Regions from separate parts of the Lysobacter sp. 1R34A genome, predicted to be linked through region 3. Evidence: riboswitches for the same ligand, from Rfam matches in the RefSeq annotation. Region 3 holds a riboswitch; each other region holds the start of a gene.
What was found. Region 3 has a riboswitch for cobalamin ahead of metE (5-methyltetrahydropteroyltriglutamate--homocysteine S-methyltransferase). Riboswitches for the same ligand answer to the same signal wherever they lie in the genome.
Positions count from the first base shown of each region.

Region 1: another riboswitch for cobalamin. It lies ahead of btuB (TonB-dependent vitamin B12 receptor); the one in region 3 lies ahead of metE (5-methyltetrahydropteroyltriglutamate--homocysteine S-methyltransferase).
Region 2: another riboswitch for cobalamin. It lies ahead of btuB (TonB-dependent vitamin B12 receptor); the one in region 3 lies ahead of metE (5-methyltetrahydropteroyltriglutamate--homocysteine S-methyltransferase).

Region 1 covers NZ_JBPKJP010000002.1:64,213-70,646, forward strand. The annotation lists gene ACSAMQ_RS01455 (amidohydrolase family protein) at 1-462, opposite strand, end outside; gene ACSAMQ_RS01460 (TonB-dependent receptor plug domain-containing protein) at 1,080-3,455, opposite strand; cobalamin riboswitch at 3,821-4,061, shown strand; gene btuB (TonB-dependent vitamin B12 receptor) at 4,174-6,066, shown strand; gene ACSAMQ_RS01470 (hypothetical protein) at 6,142-6,434, shown strand, end outside.
Region 2 covers NZ_JBPKJP010000109.1:5,641-12,074, forward strand. The annotation lists gene bioD (dethiobiotin synthase) at 40-777, opposite strand; gene ACSAMQ_RS17770 (GAF domain-containing protein) at 848-1,330, shown strand; gene ACSAMQ_RS17775 (TfoX/Sxy family protein) at 1,327-1,764, shown strand; cobalamin riboswitch at 1,833-2,076, shown strand; gene btuB (TonB-dependent vitamin B12 receptor) at 2,197-4,077, shown strand; gene ACSAMQ_RS17785 (hypothetical protein) at 4,169-5,134, opposite strand; partial or broken gene ACSAMQ_RS17790 (hypothetical protein) at 5,136-6,434, opposite strand, start outside.
Region 3 covers NZ_JBPKJP010000053.1:16,225-22,658, reverse strand. The annotation lists gene ACSAMQ_RS12865 (TonB-dependent receptor) at 1-1,866, opposite strand, end outside; gene ACSAMQ_RS12860 (hypothetical protein) at 2,008-3,156, opposite strand; gene ACSAMQ_RS12855 (hypothetical protein) at 3,269-3,409, shown strand; cobalamin riboswitch at 3,475-3,680, shown strand; gene metE (5-methyltetrahydropteroyltriglutamate--homocysteine S-methyltransferase) at 3,884-6,166, shown strand; gene gap (type I glyceraldehyde-3-phosphate dehydrogenase) at 6,360-6,434, opposite strand, start outside.

The sequences.
Region 1 (6,434 bases), on a different contig from region 3:
GAGTCGCGCTTCGCCGGCCGGCAGCAGGGCGAGCTTGCGTTCGGGCGCTTTCAGCAAGGCGCGTACCAGCACGCCCTGGATTTCCGGAGTGGCGTTGAGCGGCAGGAAGAACGCCGGCGCGGTCAGGGTTTTCTCGCCTTGCTCGCTGTCGTTCTTCCAGCGCGCTTTACCGTCGCGCAGGCTGAAGGTCTCATCGACCGGCACCTTCAGGTAGTTGTGGCCGCTGCCCTTGTACTCGATCGGAATGCCGGAGGCGTCGAGGGTCCATTCGGTCTTGAGATGATCCCCGCGGCCGCGGTCGCTGTATTGATACTCGACGCGGGTGCCGCCGTCGCGAGTGGTTTCGACGATCTGCTGGCCGGCGGGTTTGCCTTGCAGCAGCATGATCTGTTCGCGCTTGGGGGGCGCGGCGACGGCATTCGAAATCGCCAGGGACAGCAACAGCGCAACGGTCGAGCGCATGGCGGGCACCTCGGGCATTCGCGGCGGGGCCGCTGGGCCGGACCGATCGCTGGCGCCCGCAGCGGCGAGGCCCTCTTTATAGCCGATCGGCCGATGTCGGGAATGTACTGGGGTCGACGAAAACGACGGGCCGGACGATCCGGGCCGTCGTCGTGTGTGCCGCTTTTAAGATGAGCGCTCTACCCTGTAGGAGCGACGTAAGTCGCGACCGCGGGACGCGCAGAAGCGCCAAGGCCGACGTCATTCATCGAAGCGGCGCGCTTTCGCCAGGGCAGGAGCGACGCGAGTCGCGACCGCGCCGCCTCTCGCGCCGTCACCGACTATAAGACGGAGAAGCCAGAGAGCAACAGCAAAGCTTCCGGCCCCTAAAGGGTGCGGGTAACTTCCCCGTCCAAAGCAACAAAAGAAAGTCGCCAAAGAAAATGCTTCTCCCTGCAAGGGCACCAGCCCGCGCGATCGAAGCCGGCGCAGGGATGCTCCAGACAGGCCATCCATGGCCTGCTTGCACGCGGCCCGCATCCCTGCGGGCCGCCCTACGGGTCTTCACTTGACCGGCAAAGCCGCGAAGCTGGAGCAAATCGAATCAAAGCAGCACTGCAATTGCACGCCGCTACGCCTTACCACTTATAGCCGACCTTGACATAGCCGAAGGCGCCGTTGAAGCCGAACGGGGAAGCGGTGTTATAGGGCAGGTAGTTGCGGGTGCCGCGCACCAGCTTGGACTCGTCGGGGTAGGCGTCGAGCACGTTGTCGCCGCCGATGGTGAAGTCCCAGTTGTTGAGGCGATAGGTCGCGGCCAGGTCCAGGGTCCATTCGTCGCCGAAGGTCTGGTCCTGGCGCGGATCGGTCGCGTGCAGCTCGGTGAACTCGCCGTAGCGGGTGGCGGTGGCGGTGAAGTTCCAGTTGCCGGTCTTCCAGTCGCCGGCGAGGAAGAACTTGTCGCGCGGCGCGCCCTTGGTGATGCGGCCGATCTCGGTGCGGCCGATGCGCACCGCGGCCGGGTCGATCGCCGCCAGGCGCGGCGGGTTCGGCGCGATCGTGTCGATCTCGGTCTTGGAATAGTTGTAGCCGGCGGTGAGGTTGAACTTGCCCGAGCCGAGGTCCCAGCCGTAGGTGGCGATGATGTCGATGCCCTTGGTGTCGGTGTCGACGGCGTTGGTGAAATAGCGGCCGCCGCCGATGCCGGGATAGCCGTTGGCGTTGAGGTAGTTGCGCACCGCGGTGCTGGTCAGGTTTTCCGACAGCAGGATGCGGTCCTTCACCTGGATGTTGTAGGCATCGATGGTGATGTAGAGCTGGTCGGCCGGCTGCAGCACCAGGCCCAGGCTGTAGTTGGTCGATTCCTCGGCCTTCAGCGCTTCCGAGCCCAGGGCGACGGCGGCCGGGTTGTCGACGCGGAAGGTGCCGATTTCGTACGGAATGCCGCTGATGAAGTTGGTGGCGATCGACTGGAAGAACTGCTGCTGCAGCGACGGCGCGCGGAAGCCGGTCGAGGCGGTGGCGCGCAGCGCGACCTGGTCGGTGAAGGCGTAGCGGCCGGACAGCTTGCCCGAGGTGGTTTCGCCGAAATCGCTGTAGGTCTCGTAACGCGCGGCGGCGCCCAGGGAGAACTTGTCGGTCAGGTCGGCTTCGGCGTCGATGTAGACCGAATAGCTGTGGCGGTCGAAGTCGCCGGCGTCGCTGGCGCGGAAACCGGAGAACACCTGCGCGCCCGGGATGATCTGGCCGTTCGGCGCGGCGATGCCGCCGTTGGCGTAGGACAGCGGCTCGCCGGCGCGTTCGGAGAACTCTTCGCCGCGCCATTCCGCGCCCCAGGCGAAGGTCACCGGGTACTGCCAGCCGAAGTCGACCGACTTGGTGAAGTCCAGGTTGAGCACGTGCTGGGTGACTTCCAGCGCGCCGGCGTAGAACTGCGTCGGCGAGGTCGGGCCGAGGCTGCGGTTGAGCGTGTTCTCGATGTCGAAGGTCAGGCCGTTGTGGCCGTAGTTGTAGCTCAGGTCGATCTGGGTGCCGCCGGCGGTTTCGCTGCGCAGGCCGAACACCGCGGCGCGGTCCTTGCTGACGTTGTGGATCTGCGGCAGGAAGCCGTTCGGATAGATCGACGGGATGTTGCGCGGGTCGCCGGCGAAACGGAAGTAGCCGTTCGACAGCACGTCGCGTTCGCTGTAGCTGCCGAACGAATAGAAGCTCAGGTATTCGGTCGGGCTGTACTCGCCGTTGTAGGAGAACGCGCCCTGGTCGATTTCGGGATCGCCGTAGCGCTGTTCGACGCGGCCCTGGAACGGGCGTGCGCGATTGGTCTGATCCTGATGCCCGGCCTGCGCGGCCAGGTGCAGCCAGCCGTTTTCGCCGAGCTTGATGCCGGTGTCGCCGGACAACTGGTACTGCTTGCCGTCGCCGGCGCTGTACTGGCCGTAGCGCGCGGCGATGCTGCCGCCGGTGCCGCTGCCCTTGAGCACGACGTTGATGACGCCGGCGATCGCGTCGGAACCGTACTGGGCCGAGGCGCCGTCGCGCAGCACTTCGACCCGTTCGATCGCGGCGATCGGAATCGCGTTTAAATCGACCGGCGAGGAGCCGCGTCCCTGGCTGCCGTTGAGGTTGATCAGTGCGGTGGTGTGGCGGCGCTTGCCGTTGACCAGCACCAGCACCTGGTCGGGGGCGAGGCCGCGCAACTGCGCCGGACGCACCGCGTCGGTGCCGTCGGTGATGGCCGGGCGCGGGAAGTTCAGCGAGGGCAGGGCGCGCGAGAGCGCGGTGGCCAGCTCGACGGTGCCGGTGGCTTCCAGGGTTTCCGGGGTGATGATGTCGATCGGCGCGGTGGACTCGGCGACGGTGCGGTCGGAGACGCGGGTGCCGGTGACGATGACCTGGTCCAGGGTCTTGGGGTCGCTTTGCGGCGCGTCCTGCGCGTGGACCGGCGCGGCGAGCGCTACCAGGAGGCCGAGGGCCAGAGGGTGACGTAAACCGGCGAAGGTGCGGCGGACGGGCATGACGACTCCTTGGTGGGGATGACAGCGATGTCATCCGGATTTAACACGAACCTAACAACCGGTCAATAAAGCGGCCAAATCTTGCCTAACGCAAGTAGTAGAAAGGTGGTAAGGCACACTATTTGAAGGGGCCGGGAGGCCGGCGGCGGCTGCGCTGGGCGCGGAACGGGTTTGCTGGCCTCGCCTGCGTCATTCCGCGAAGGCGGCTATCGCAGACTCCGGATTGACGCCGCGGTGGAGCTGTGGATCCCTGCCTTCGCGGGGATGACGCTGCGGGGCCGGGCGCCACGCGGAGCGTTGGCCGCGACACCGCGACTCCCCGCGCCCGCACCCAACCCGGTGGCGTCCCCGCCGTGCATCACTGCTAAGATGCGCGCGCTCAAGGTGATCGCCGACACGGTCGGCGATTGAAACGGGAATCCGGTCCCCGCTTCTGGCGTTCGCCAGGACGGTCAATCCGGAGCTGCCCCCGCAACGGTAAGCGAGTACACGTACCGCACGACGCCACTGTGTTCCGACACGGGAAGGCGCGGTACGGGAGACCGGTCCGATCTCGGGCCGACTCCGCTCGCAAGCCCGGAGACCGGCCCGGAGCGCGAACCGACAGGCGGAGGGCCGCGTCCGGGGCATCGGCGCGCGCGCCGTCTCCGTTCTGCCGTCTGCCTGTCACGACCTGATCTAGACCGCGCGGGTGAGGCGCGGCCATGGAGAGCCGACCGTGACGTTCCGTTTTTCCGTATCCCCGCGCCCTGCGCGCTTTCCTGCGCGCAGCGCTTTCGTGCTCGCCGGTTGCGCATTCGCCGCTTCGGCGCCGGCCGCGCCCGCGATCGATCTCGACCAGGTCGTGGTCACCGCGACCCGCACCGCCCAGACCCAGGACGCCACGCTCGCCGCGGTGACCGTGATCGACCGCGCCCAGATCGAACGCCTGCAGCCGGGGTCGTTGCCGGAGCTGTTGCGCGGCACGCCGGGCGCATCCTTCGCGAACAACGGCGGCCCCGGCAAGGCGACATCGTTGTTCCTGCGCGGCAGCGAATCCGACCACGTGCTGGTGCTGATCGACGGCGTCAAGACCGGTTCGGCGACCAGCGGCGGCGCCTCGCTGCAGGACATTCCGGTCGAGCAGATCGAGCGGGTCGAGATCGTGCGCGGCCCGTTCTCCAGCCTGTACGGTTCCGAGGCCATCGGCGGCGTCATCCAGATCTTCACCCGGCGCCCGCAGGGCGCGTTCGTGCCGAGCTTCAGCGCCTCGATCGGCAGTTACGCCACCCACCGCGGCAGCGCAGGCGTCGCCGGCAAGGGCGAGCGCGGCTGGTACTCGATCCATGCCGCCCATGAAGATACCGACGGCATCAACGCCTGCCGCGGCAAACCCTCACCGGGCGGCGCCGGATGTTTCACGAACTCGCCGGACCGCGACGGCTATCGCAGCGATTCGCTGACCTTGCAGGGCGGCTATCGCTTCAACGAGCAGTGGGACGCCGAAGCGCGGCTGCTGCGCGCCGAAAACCATAACCAGTACGACGGCAGCCAGAACAACGAGGCCGACGGCGTGCAGCAGGTCGCCGGCGCCAGGTTGCGCTACCGGCCCAGCGACCGCTTCAACCTCAGCGCCAGCGCCGGACGCAGCGAAGACCTCAGCGACACCTACAAGAACGGCAAGTACTCCAGCACTTTCGAGACCCGCCGCCAGCTCGGCTCGGTGCAGGGCGATATCGGCATCGGCAGCGGCCTGCTCACGCTCGGCTTCGACTGGCAGCGCGACCGCATCGACAGCAACACCCGATATGCCCGCGGCGCCCGCATCCTGCGCGGCGCCTTCGGCCAGTGGCAGCAGAGTTTCGGTGCGCATGCGCTGCAGGCCAGCCTGCGCCGCGACGACGACAGCCAGTTCGGCGGCGAGTCCACCGGCAGCCTGTTGTGGGGCTGGAATCTCAGCGAGGCGCTGCGTTTGACCGCGAGCTACGGCACCGCGTTCAAGGCGCCGACCTTCAACGAGTTGTACTACCCCGGCTACGGCAATGCCGGCCTGGCGCCGGAGACTTCGCGCAGCGTCGAGATCGGCCTGCGCGGCACCCACGGCGCGCGCCGCCAGCACGTGTGGTCGCTCAACGCCTACGAGAGCGACATCGACGAGCTGATCGCGTACGACGCTTCGACTGGCTTGCCCGGCAACGTCGACCGTGCACGCATCCGCGGCCTGGAAGCGGCATTCGACACCCGCTTGGCCGACTGGGATCTGCGCGCCAGCGCGACCTGGCTGGACCCGCGCAACGACAGCCGCGGCGCCAGCCGCGACAAGCTGCTGCCGCGTCGCGCGCGGCAGAGCGCTCGCATCGATGCCGACCGCCGCTTCGCGGTCGGCGACGGCGCCTGGTCGTTCGGCGCCAGCATCTACGCCGCGGGCGATCGCTACGATGACCTGGCCAATACCCGCCGCCTCGCCGGCTACGCGCTCGCCGATCTGCGCCTGGGCTACGCCTTCAACCCGGCCTGGAACCTGCAACTGGCCGCGAACAACGTGTTCGACCGGCGGTACGAAACCGCCGCGTTCTACAACCAGCCCGGGCGCAATTATCTGTTGACCCTGCGTTACCGGCCTTCCCGCTGACGGATCAGCAGCCTCGGCCCGCGTCGCGGGCTTTGCCGGCGGCCCCCGGGTTGCCGGCGCCTATCGAGAGTCGCGATGAAAAACTTGCCCGGCCCTATCCAATTGAGCGTGTCCTGCGTGCTGCTGATGGCGATGATCGCCACGCGCTTCCATCACTTCGGCGACCTGCTGCATCTGCCCGACGCCTCGATGGCGGTGTTCTTTCTCGGCGGCCTGTATTTGCGCCGCCACCTGGGCTTTGCGGCGTTCCTGCTCGCCGCGGTCGCCATCGACTATTTCGCGATCACCGGGCGCGGCCTGAATTTCTTCGACCACTACTGCGTGACGCCCTCGTATGCCTTCCTGCTGCTGGCCTACGCGGTGTTGTG
Region 2 (6,434 bases), on a different contig from region 3:
CGGCCGCGCGGAAGCGCCGGCGCGAGACGGCTGGCGGCCCTAGAAGCGGGGCTGCAGGCGCCCGGCCAGGGCCTGCGGATCGGGAGAGGCGAAATACGGCAGGCGCCCCCAGCACGGCACCGGCAAGCGCCGGCACAGGATCTCGAAGTTTTCGTCGGCGCACGCCATCCGCGGGTCGATGTCGTTGGCGATCCAGCCGACCAGGCGCGCACCGTCGGCCTGGATCGCCCGCGCGCTCAGCCGCGCGTGGTTGATCGCCCCCAGGCGCAGGCCGACCACCAGCACCACCGGCAGGTCCAGCGCGCGCACCAGATCGATCTGGTCGAGCGTGACGCTGACCGGCGCGGCCCAGCCGCCGACGCCTTCGACCACCACCGTGTCCGACTGCGCCGACAAGCGCGCATGCGCGGCGAGGATGGCCGCCAGCGCGATCTCGACGCCGGCCTGCGCGGCGGCGAGCTCGGGCGCCAGCGGCTGCGGCAAGGCGTAGGGATTGACGTCGTCGTAGGGCGGCGTCGGCGCGCTGGCCGCTTGCAGCAGCAGGGCGTCCTCGTTGCGCCAGCCTTCCGGCGTGCGTTCGCAACCGCTCGCCACCGGTTTCATGCCGACCGCGCGCAGGCCGCGCGCGCGCAAGGCGTGCAGCAGGCTCGCGCTGGCCACCGACTTGCCGATGCCGGTGTCGGTGCCGGTGACGAATACGCCGCGAGCGAACCGCGCGAGCGCGGTTGCGTCCGTTGGTCGGGAGGCGGCCTGCACCGGGGGCTGGGTGTGACTCATCTCGCGCTTTTTCCTGGGGCCTGGAGTCCGCCATGGTAGTGGCGGCGGACGCCGCTGTTACACTCCGATGATGTTCACAACCTCCGCACTTTCGGGCGACAAGCCCGAGCAATACGCGCAGCTCGTCGCCCAGGCGCGCGGCCTGCTCGACGGCGAACGCGACCGCATCGCCAACGCCGCCAACCTGTCGGCGCTGGTCAGCCATGCCCTGCCGGACCTCAACTGGGTCGGCTTCTATTTCTACGACGGCGAAGAACTCGTGGTCGGCCCGTTCCAGGGCCTGCCGGCCTGCGTGCGCATTCCGCTTGACAAGGGCGTGTGCGGCGCGGCCGCCTCGAGCCGCCGGACCCAGCGCGTCGCCGACGTGCACGCCTTCCCGGGCCACATCGCCTGCGATGCGGCCTCGCGTTCGGAAGTGGTGGTGCCGCTGGTGCATGGCGATGCCCTGATCGGCGTGTTCGATCTCGACAGCCCGATCCCGGACCGTTTCGATGCTGACGACCAGGCCGGCCTGGAAGCGCTGGCGCGCGTGTACGTGGAGGCGCTGGCATGACCGCGGCCAAGATGCGCAACATCGGCCCCAAGAGCGCGGCCTGGCTGCGCCAGGTCGGCCTGCGCACCCACGAGGACATCTCGGCGATCGGCACGGTCGAGGCCTTCATGCGGGTCAAGCGCGCCGGCTTCAAGCCGACCCTCAACCTGTTGTACGCGATCGAAGGCGCGTTGCTCGACTGCCATTGGCAGGAGATCAGCGATGCGCGCCGGCAGGAGCTGATCCAGGCCGCCGAAGCGGCGACCGCGCTGCTGCCGCCGCCGCGCAACAAGCCGGCCGCCGCGCCGGTGCACACCACGATGCATGCCGAAGAACGCTACGACCCGTTCGAAGGCGGCGCCCGCCTCGGCGATGGCGACGACCGCGACAGCCGGGACAACGAAGGCGACGACGACCGCCCCGGCGGCCGCGACGAGGACGACGGGCGCGACTGAGCCCGTCGCCGCCGCTCCCGGACGCCCCGCCCGCCCCGGCGTTTTGGCCCGGACGCCGGCTTGGCGTAGACTGCGCACCGCTTCGAGGTGACCCGTCGGCTGGCTTGATCGACGGGTTGAAACGGGAAGCCGGTGACGCGCCCTCTCCTGCGGGAGGATCGGCGCCAGTCCGGCACTGCCCCCGCAACGGTAAGCAAGACAGATCGCGGCCACCGCCACTGTGCTCGGCACGGGAAGGCGCCGCCATCGGGAGTCCGGCCCTGCGCCGCTCCGCTTGCGAGTCCGGAGACCGGCCTCGAGGCGCCACAGGTTGCGATGCGGAGGGCGTCGCGGCGGCTGCTATCCGGCTGTCTCCACGGCCCGCTGCCTCCTCGCAACCGCCTTCCGCCGTCGTCGTCGCGCGCCCCTGGCGCGCGCGCTGGAGCTGTCCCCATGTCCGCCCGCACCCCCCATGCCCTGCACGCCACGCGCGCACTGAAGCTGTCCTTCGCCATCGCCGCTGCGCTAGCGCTGCCCGCCGCCGCGCTCGCCGCTCCGGCCGGCGCAGCCACCGACCTCGACGAAGTGGTCGTCACCGCCAACCGCACCGCAGTCAGCGTCAACGACGCCTTGACCCCGGTCGAAGTGCTCGACCGCGAGACCATCGAGCGCAGCCAGGCGCGCGACCTCAACGACCTGCTGCGCGGCCGCGCCGGCATCACCCTGTCCAACCAGGGCGGCGCCGGCAAGCTCACCACCCTGTTCCTGCGCGGCAGCGAGTCCGATCATGTACTCGTGCTGGTCGACGGCATCCGCGTCGGCTCGCCGACTTCGGGCCTGACTGCGCTGCAGGACCTGCCGCTGGAACTGATCGACCGGATCGAAATCGTGCGCGGCCCGCGCTCGAGCCTGTACGGCGCCGACGCCATCGGCGGCGTGATCCAGGTGTTCACCCGCCGCGAGAAGCAGGGCTTCGCGCCGCGCGTGCGCTTCGGCGGCGGCAGCAACGACAGCCTCGAATTCGGCACCGGCTTCGGCGGCCGCAGCGACCGCGGCTGGTTCGGCGCCGACTACAGCTTCCGCAAGACCCAGGGCATCAATGCCTGCCGCGGCGCCGGCTTCCCGGTGTTCGCCGGCTGCTTCACCGACGAGCCCGACCGCGACGGCTACGAAAGCCACGCCCTGTCCTTGCGCGGCGGCCTCGAGTTCAACGAGCGGTGGAGCCTGGAAGGCCAGGCGCTGCGCGCCGAAGGCGAGAACGATTACGACGGCAGCTTCGTCAACCGCTCCGAGACCGTGCAGCAGGTGATCGGCGGCAAGCTGCAGTGGCGCCCGTCGGAAACGGTCCACCTGCAGTTGCTGGCCGGCCGCAACGTCGACAGCTCGGACAATTTCCTCGGCGAGGTGCCGATGGGGTTCTTCAAGACCGACCGCGACAGCGCCAGCCTGCAGGCCGATTTCAACCTCTTCGACGGCCACGTGTTGACCGCCGGTTTCGATTGGCTGCGCGACCGCGTCGACAGCGACACCGTGTACGACGAAAGCGAGCGCGACAACAAGGCCGGCTTCGTCCAGTACCAGGGCCGCTTCGGCGCGCAGTCGTTCGAGGCCAGCCTGCGCCGCGACGACAACGAGCAGTTCGGCGGCCACACCACCGGCGGCGCAGCCTGGGGCCTGAGCTTCGCCGAGCGCTGGCGCGTCACCGTCGGCTACGGCACCGCGTTCAAGGCGCCGACCTTCAACGAGCTGTATTACCCGTTCTTCGGCAACGCGGGCCTGCGTCCGGAAGAGTCCAAGACCTGGGAACTCGGCTTGGCCTACCGCGGCGAGCGTTTCAACGCCCGTATCGACGGCTTCGACACCCGCGCCGACGACCTGATCACCTACGACGCGTCGATCAACCTGCCCAACAACATCGACCGCGCGCGCATGCGCGGCGCCGAACTCGGCATCGACACCGCCTTCGCCCAGTGGACCCTGGCGGCGAGCGCGAGCTTCCTCGACACCGAGAACCGGGTCGGCTTCTACCGGGGCAACGACCTGCCGCGCCGCGCCAGGCACAGCGCGCGCATCGACCTGGATCGCAGCTTCGGCAAGTTCCGTCTCGGCGCGACCGCGGTCGGTTCGGGCTCGCGCTACGACGACGTGGCCAACAGCACCCGCCTGGGCGGCTACGGCACCCTCGACCTGCGCGCGGAGTACGCGATCACCCCGGCCCTGAGCCTGCAGGCGCGCGTGGCCAACGTATTCGACCGCGAGTACGAAACCTCGTCGTACTTCAACCAGCCCGGCCGCGAGTGGTTCCTGACCCTGCGCTACGCCCCGGTCGACTGATCGCCCGACCGGTCTTCGGATCGGCCAGCGTCGATGCAAAGCCCGGCCTCGCCGGGCTTTGCTTTTTCTGGGCACCAAGAACGGCGCGGGTTCAGGTCGGCCGCAGCCCGCATTGCACCCAGCTGCGGCCGGCGATGTCGGCGACCACGCCGATCATGCCGTGGCGCCAGCGCCCGTCGTCCGGCCCCGAGGCCAGAGCTTCGTAAAGCCGCGCCGGCACGCCGTCGGCGAGGCTGCGCAACATCGCCGCGACCTCGTCGTCGTGGTGGAACAAGCTCTTGGCCACGACGAAGCAACTCAACGCGCGCGGCCGACCGTCCGCCGACAGGGCGAGGCTGATGCCGACATGACGCGGCAAGGCGCCATGGCCCGCCACCGTTTCGAGCGTCTCCATCAACGGCCCGGCATCGCCGAGCACCGCGCGCGCCATCGCCGCGAGCGCCGGCCGGTCCAGCTCATGGCCGAGCGCATAAAACTCGACGCTGCCGTCGGGGTTCACCCCGCTCATTCGCCAGGTCAGCAGGTTCGAGCGCAGCAGGAAATAGCGGTCCCGCCAGATCGCCGGCAACCGCCCGGCATGCAGATCGACATACAGCTTGGTGGCGCGCTCCTCGCCATGGCGCGCCGAGGCCCAGGCGCCGAACACCAACGGATCGTCGCGCTGCAGTTCCAGCCACGGCGCGAGCTCGTCCCGCCAATCCAAGGCTCGCGCGGCCAGCAGCAGCCGCTCGCGGTCGGCCACTTCCGGCGCGGCGACCTCGGCGGTCCATCGCACCGTCGCCTCGCGCGAACTCCAGGAAAACTCGACCGGCATGCCGGTATTGGTCAGGCGGCTGAAACTGCCGGCCACTTCCGGCCAGATCGAACCGCCGAGCGGCGCGAGCACGCCGCCCAGCAGGTCCGCGGCGGCGGCGGCCTGCGCCGGCAGCACCGCGCCGAGCCGCCGCAAGGTGGCGGCGACCGGGCCGGCGATGTCGGCGCCGAGGCGGTGCTGCACCGGCGCGAGCCAGCTCATGCCGGCATCGTCGCGCATGTCGATGACGGTATCGCCGCGCATGTCACTGCACCGCCACCAGCTCTTCGGAGTCGGCGATCCACGCGCGCTGGTCGAACTGTCCCTGCATGCCGACGAAGGTGAAACGCCGGCGGAAGTTGCGCAGGTCCTTGTTCTTCAGGGCGATGCGCAGCTTGACCGGATCGGTCTGGCCGCCGGCCATCTCGATGCGTTCGTTGCGCTTGTAGGCGCCGTCCTCGTACTTCACGTCGATGTAGACGCGCTTGACCATGGCCGGGTCGAACACCGGGATGAACTCGAGCTGCAGGGCGTCCTCGAAACTGTCGTGGACGATCAACTGCGGCACGTCGAGCTCGACCGGCGGCGTCGCCGGGTCCGGATTGGCCACGCCCTTGCGCCGCTGCACCAGCTGATACGTCACGCCTCGATTGGCCGGGCCGGGCTTGGCGCCGCGCAGGCGCCAGGTCTTGGGGCCGGACTCCTTGGTCAGCTTCAAGGTGGTCTTCGGCTCGGGTTGCGAATAGCCGCGCGCCTGGAGCTTGACCTCGATCGAGTCGACCACGTCCCAGTCGATGTCGCCCGGGATCGCTTCGATGTGGCGGAACTCGACGTGCTCGTACGGGTTCACGAACATGGTCCGGTCTTCGGTCGAGGCGGCCGGGATCGTGTACGAGGTGCGGTCGGCGGCCCAGTCGGACTGCGGGTCGAAGTGATACTGGTACGAAGCGTCGTAGTCGATGTCGCGGGTGGCGTTCATGAACACCTCGAAGCGCTTGGTCCCGGTGTCGCCCGGCGTGAACACGAAATCGGCGTGCTTGTGGTCGCGCGGCTTGCTCTTGTCGCCGTAGTCCAGCGCCACCTGCGCCGACATCAGGTCGATCGGCTCGAACGCGATCGGCATGCTGGCCTCGACCGCGAACTGGCGGAAGAACGGGTCGTCGAGATCGATTTCCTTGAAGTACTTCGACTTGTCGCTGAGGTCGCCGAGCATCAGCCCGAAGAAGCCCTGCGGCGCATAGGTGCGGCGCGTGGCCTCGGCGCGGTTGTAGCGCAGGGTCAGCTTCTTGCGCTCTTCCTGGCGCACGAACTTGAGCTTGAGCGCCAGGCTCATCGCAGTCGGCGGTGTCGGTATCGTCGGCTGCGGCTGCGGCTGAGGTTGAGGTTGAGGTTGAGGTTGCGGCTGAGGTTGCGGCTGAGGTTGGGGCTGCGGCGCGACCGAAGCCGGACGACGCAGGCGCCCGCGCCAGCGGCTCGGCGTAGTGCCGGCGACACGGCCGATGACGTGGACGACGCGATTGTCCGGGTCGCCGCCCATCGCCGAATGCGAACCCGGACGTCCGCT
Region 3 (6,434 bases):
TCCGAGCAGGTACTCGGCATAGACCGAGGCGCTGTGGCGCGGCGTCAACGCCGAGGTTCTGCCTTGCAGGGAAATGCCGTTGGCGATGTTGTTGGACTTGCTGATCTCGCCGTCGAGATAGGCATAGCCGGCGTACAGGTCCAGGCGCCGCTGCAGCAGCGAGGCGGCGAAGCCGAGTTCGGCGCCGCGGGTGCGCTGGGTGCCCACGCCGATCTGCCGGCGCGGGTCGACCGGGTCGGTGGTCTTGATGTGCTCGCGCTCGGTCTCGAACACGGCCGCGTCGAAACTCACCAGCCCGTCGGCACTGGCGAACTTGTAGCCGAGTTCGCGATTGGCGGTGGTCTCCGGCTGCAGATCGACGTTGACCGTGCTCAGCGGCAGGCTCTCGGCCGAGGGCTGGAACGACTCGCCCCAGTTCGCGTACAGCGACTGCTGCGGCGTCGGCATCCAGATCAGGCCGAGACGCGGGCTCCATTCGCGGTCGCTGCGGTCCAGCGCCGGCGCGGCGGGGTCGAGGCGGTCGCGGGTCTGCTGGCGGTAGTCGTCGTAACGCGCGCCGATCACTGCCTTCCACTGCGCGTTCAAGGCGATCTGGTCCTGTACGTACACGGCGGCGTTGCGCAGCCGGCTGCGCGCGGCCGCTTCGGCCTTGGGATTGAAGATCGAGGGGCTCAGTACCGGTGCGAGCAGGTCGACCGGCGTGGCGATGCCGCCGTAGCTGGCCTGGTCCTTGCGCTCGTAACTGAACTCGCTGCCGAGCAGCAGGCGGTGGCGTTCGCCCTCGTGCACCAGATCGGCCTGCACGAACCAGGCCTGCTGGTCGCGTTCGTTGCCGGCATGGCGCCGGTTCGACAGCCAGCGGCCGTTGCGCTGGAACGGGTTGCCGGTGATCAGGGTATTGCGCCGGTCCAGGCGGTAATCGGTGCCGCGCACGGTCACGCGCAGGTCGAGGTCTTCGCTCAACGCGTTGGCGTAGGTCGCGTTGAGCAGGTGGACGCGGGCGCGGCTGTAATCCTGGTCGCGGGCGTCGGAGGAGCCGTAATAGGTATCGATCGGCACCTCGAGCGGCCGCCCGAACAGGCTCGGGATGCCGAAGTCGGTCACCCGTTCGTCGCGCTGCGCACTGGCCTGCAGCAGCAATTGCCCGCCGCCGAGTTCGAAGCGGTACGAGGGCGCGATCAGCCAGCGTTCGATGAAGCCTTGCTCGCGGAAAGTGTCGGAATCCTCGTAGGCGCCGACCAGGCGCCCGGCGCCGATGCCGAGCGGTCCGGTCAGGTCGAACTCGCCGCGCCGTCCGCCCTCGCTGTCGGCATAGATCCGCAGCTTGCCTTGCGCCGCGTCGAGCGGCTGCTTGCTGACCCGGTTGATCAGGCCGCCCGACGAGCCGCGGCCGAACAGCATCGCCGACGGCCCCTTGAGCACTTCGATGCGCTCGGTGTTGGCGAGATCGCGGTAATACATGGCGTCGTCGCGGACGCCGTCGAGGTATTGGTCCGACAGCGCGCTGAAGCCGCGGATGGCGACCTGGTCGCGCTGGCCGTCGCCGTTGTTGAGGCCTACACCCGGCACCAGCGCCAGCATTTCGTTGAGCGAGCGCCCGCCCTGCGCGTCGATCAGGGCTCGCGGCAACACGGTGATCGCCTGCGGAATCTCGACCAGGGCGGTGTCGGTCTTGGTCGCGCTGCGGCTGCGCCCGGCGCCGAAGCTCGGTCCGGCCTGGCCGTGGACCTGGATCTGGTCGAGTTGGTGGACGTCCGTGTCGGCTGCGGTGTCGGCTGTGAGTGTGGCCGCAGCCGCGTGCAGCGGCGCCAGGCAAAGCGGCAGCAAGGCCAGCGCGAGACGCGCCGGCCTGAGAAACGAAGGCATGGGGATGCAGCTCCTGCGTGACGGGGTCTGGCTTGAACCCGCAGGGCTCTGGCTATGACAGGGCGCAGATTCTCGCCGCAGTCCGCGGTCGCCGCAAGCCGCGCTGCGACGGCGTTGCGATCGTCTCCTCAACCGACGAGGTTACTCGGCGCTCTGGTTGGCGCTCTGGTTGGCGCTGTTGTCGGAACGCTTCTTCGACGCGCCCGCGGTGGCCGGCGCGTCGCCGCCGGCCGCCTCGTCGCCGGCCAGCGGCAGGCGCCGCAGGTCGCGGGCATACAGGTCGGCCGGGCTGTCTGAGGGACAGGTCTCGTCGGGGAAACCGAACTGCCGCTGCAAGGCCTTCGCGCATTCCGGCATGGAAGCGAAGTTCTTGCCGGTGGCCATGCACTGGGCGTCGAAATCGCGGCGGAAGGCGTCGCGGCGGCGGACGAAGTCTTCGCCGCACTTGCGGGTCAGGCGGATGCGGTCGAGGTCGTCCTGGGCGGCGTTGGTGCCGTCGAGGCCGAATTGTTTCAACTCGTCTTCGGTAAGCAGGCGCAGGTCGCGGTTGGCGATCGTCATCATCAGGTCGGCGACGCCGGTGGCGACGCCGTTGCGCTCCAGGTAATCGCGCACCTGCTGGTTGATCGCCTTGAGCTCGCGGCTGAGTTCGGCGCGCGAGGTCGCGGTCGAGCGGTCGCGCATCAGCCGGTGGATGCCGACCTTGCCCTCGATCGAGCGGGTGTCGCCGGCGGCCAGCACCAGCACGCAGGCGCTATGGCAGACCGATTCCTCGCGCACCCAGATCGCCCAGCCCGACTCGGCGATCGAGTCGCCGGCGCGGATCGCTTCCTCGACATGGCCGCCGCTGGAGTCGATGTCGAGGATACGGGTCTGGATTTCCATGCGCGTGGCCATCGCGGCGACGCGCTGCACCAACGCGGTGAAGCCGGCGCCGATCTTGCCCTGGTAATGCAGCCGCACCACGCCGCTGGACCGGCACGGCGACAGCGCGTCGACCAGGCTGAAGAAGTCCAGCGAGGTCAGCGCTTTGCCGTCGCCGAAGCGCGGGTAGTCGTATTCGCAGCTGATCCTGGCCACGCCGCCGTCGAGCTTGGCCGGCGGCCAGTACGTGCCCTGCAGGATGTCGGTCTCGCTCGGCGCGGCCGCGGCGGCGACCTTCGGCGATTCGTTCTGGCTGCCCATGGTGACCGGCTCGGCGGCCGCCGGCGGCGGCGCGGCGGAATCCCTCCCGCAAGCCGCCAGTCCGAGCAGGCACAAGGTCAGCGCAAACGTCCTTCTGAAAAGCATGGTCCACCCATCGGATTCGGGATCGCGCGGGCCGTCCTGGTCCCGCGCCGCGCATCGTCGCCGCACCTCGAACGTTAGCCCCGCCGCCCGCGAAGCTCAACGGCAGGAGGTCATGGCATTCACGGTCGTCGACGCGGCCCATCATCGTCGGCGACGCATGAACGGCAGCCGGGGAATCACCGTCCGCGGCGACGCCGGCGGCAGCGGCCACAAATCGCAAACCGGGTCCACGCATCGCGATCGCGGCGATTGACTTCGCCCGGCGCGCTGCGTAGTTTGGCGGCGTAATGGTGAACATCGCTTCATGCAGATGAAGCGATGCGACAAATCGCCACCGGTTCGCGCCGGCGGCGGTTAGAGGGAATCCGGTACGGACGCCAGTCCAATTCCGGAGCTGCCCCGCAGCGGTATAGGGAACGAACTTCGTCAGACACTGGGAGCGATCCCGGGAAGCGACGGACAGTAGGAGGCGCCTCGTGCTCCGTGCCCCAAGCCCGAAGACCTGCCATGACCGGAAGGCACGTCTTCCGTCCGACTCCGGCCCGCGAGGCGTCGGCGCTGCGTCCGGGCCGTCCCGGCGCGGGCCGCGTCGTGCGCGCCGGTTCGCCCGCGGGGGCGAAGGTCGACACCCAGGTTGCGGCGAGGCCGGGCGCGCGAGCGTCGGGCCGGCGCAGCCTTGGTCTCCTTCGTTGCCCTGCGCCATGCCCACGCATCGCAGGTACTCATCATGATCAGCGTCACCCATCTCGGCTTCCCGCGCATAGGCGCGCGGCGCGAACTCAAGCTGGCCCTGGAATCGTTCTGGAAAGGCGACACGCCGGCCCAGGCGCTGCACGACACCGCCCACGACCTGCGCGAACGCCACTGGCGGCTCGCCCGGCGGGCCGGCGCCGACGTCGTGCCGTGCAACGATTTCTCCATCTACGACCACGTCCTCGATACCGCCGTGCTGTTCGACGCGATCCCCGCGCCATACCGCGAGGTCTACGACGAGGATCCCCTCGGCGGCTACTTCGCCCTCGCCCGCGGCCTGCAGGACGGCCGCCGCGACCTGCGCGCGCTCGAGATGACCAAGTGGTTCGACACCAACTACCACTATCTGGTCCCACGGTTCGAACCAGGCCAGCGCTTCGCCCTGCGCGGCGACAAGCCGCTGTCCGAGCTGGCGCAGGCGCGCGCGCTCGGCATCGAGGCGCGGCCGGTCCTGCTCGGCCCGGTGTCGTTCCTCAAGCTCGGCAAGCGCAGCGACGGCGGCGACCCGCGCGAGCTGCTCGATGCCCTGCTGCCTGCCTATGCCGAACTGTTGGCCAGGCTCAAGGCCGCCGGCGCCGAGTGGGTGCAGCTCGATGAGCCGGCGCTGGTGTTAGATCTCGACGACGCCGATCGCGACGCCTACCGCCGCGCCTACGCCGCGCTGGCCGATGCCGACGCGCCGAAGCGGCTGCTGACCACCTACTTCGGCGGCCTCGGCGACAATGCCGCGCTCGCCGCGCGCCTGCCGGTGCAAGGCTTGCACGTCGACCTGGTGCGCGCGCCGCAGCAGTTGGAAAGCGTGCTGCCGCTGCTGCCGGACGATCGCGTACTCAGCCTCGGCGTGGTCGACGGCCGCAACATCTGGCGCGCCGACCTCGATGCCGCGCTGAGCCTGGCCCGCCGCGCCGGCGACCGCGCGCGATGGCTGGCGCCGTCGTGCTCGCTGCTGCACGTGCCGACCGACCTGGAGCTCGAGCGCAAGCTGCCGGCGCCGCTGCGCCACTGGATGGCCTATGCGCGGCAGAAGGTCGAGGAACTGCGCCTGCTCGCCGATGCGCTCGCCGGCAGCGCCGACGCAAACCGCGACCTCGCCACCGCCGCCAGCGCGCGCGCCGCGCGCCTGGCCTCGCCGCTGCTGCGCAATGCCGAGGTGCGCAAGCGCCTGGCCGCGGTCGAACCGGCGATGACCCGGCGCGCTTCGCCCTACCCGCAGCGCGCGCAGGTGCAGGCGCGACGCCTCGGCCTGCCGCTGTTCCCGACCACCACCATCGGCTCGTTCCCTCAAACCGCCGAAGTGCGGCGCGCGCGCGCCGAGCACAAGGCCGGCAAGATCGACGACGCGGCCTACCGCAGCTTCCTCGAGAACGAAACCCGGCTTTGCCTGCGCGAGCAGGAGGCCCTGGGCATCGACGTGCTGGTGCACGGCGAGTTCGAACGCAACGACATGGTCGAGTACTTCGGCGAGCAACTCGAGGGCTTCGCCTTCACCGCCCACGGCTGGGTGCAGAGCTACGGCTCGCGCTGCGTCAAGCCGCCAGTGCTGTTCGGCGACGTGGTCCGGCCGCGGCCGATGACCGTCGACTGGACCCGCTATGCGCAGGCGCAAACCGAGCGACCGGTGAAAGGCATGCTGACCGGGCCGGTGACGATCCTGCAGTGGTCGTTCGTCCGCGACGACCAGCCGCGCGCCGACAGCTGCCGGCAGATCGCCCTGGCTCTGCGCCAGGAAGTGCTGGACCTGGAAGCGGCCGGCATCGCCATCGTCCAGATCGACGAACCGGCGTTGCGCGAAGGCCTGCCGTTGCGCCGTGCCGATTGGCCGGCCTACCTGGCCTGGGCCGGCGAGAGCTTCCGCCTCGCCGCCAGCGGCGTCGGCGATACGACCCAGATCCACACCCACATGTGCTACGCCGAGTTCAACGACATCATCGAGGCGGTGGCCGCGCTCGACGCCGACGTGATTTCGATCGAGACCTCGCGCTCGCGCATGGAGCTGCTGGATGCGTTCGTGCGCTACCGCTATCCGAACGGCATCGGTCCGGGCGTCTACGACATTCATTCGCCGCGCGTGCCCAGCGAGACCGAGATGCGCGATCTGCTCGACAAGGCGCTCGATGTGCTCGACCCGGCGCAGCTGTGGGTCAACCCGGACTGCGGGCTGAAGACCCGCGACTGGCCGGAGGTGCGCTCGGCCTTGCGCGCGATGGTGCAGTCGGCACGCGGACTGCGCGAGCGGGTCGCCGTAGAGGTCGACTGAGCCGCGCGTTCGCCCGGGCCAGACGGCCCCGGGAAGGAGGTCCGGGGGTTTTGCCTGAGGCCGAGAAGGACACGCGACCGAGCAGGGCGTTCACGCCTACAGGGCCTGCCTCGCAGTGGGCTAACGAGGCAACGGGCTCCAACAAAAAAGCCCCGCGATCGCGGGGCTTCTTCGTCGATCGGGAAACCGCCGCTTACTTGCCGGCGACGACCTTGACCATTTCGAGGCACTTGTTCGAGTAACCCCATTCGTTGTCGTACCAGCTGAC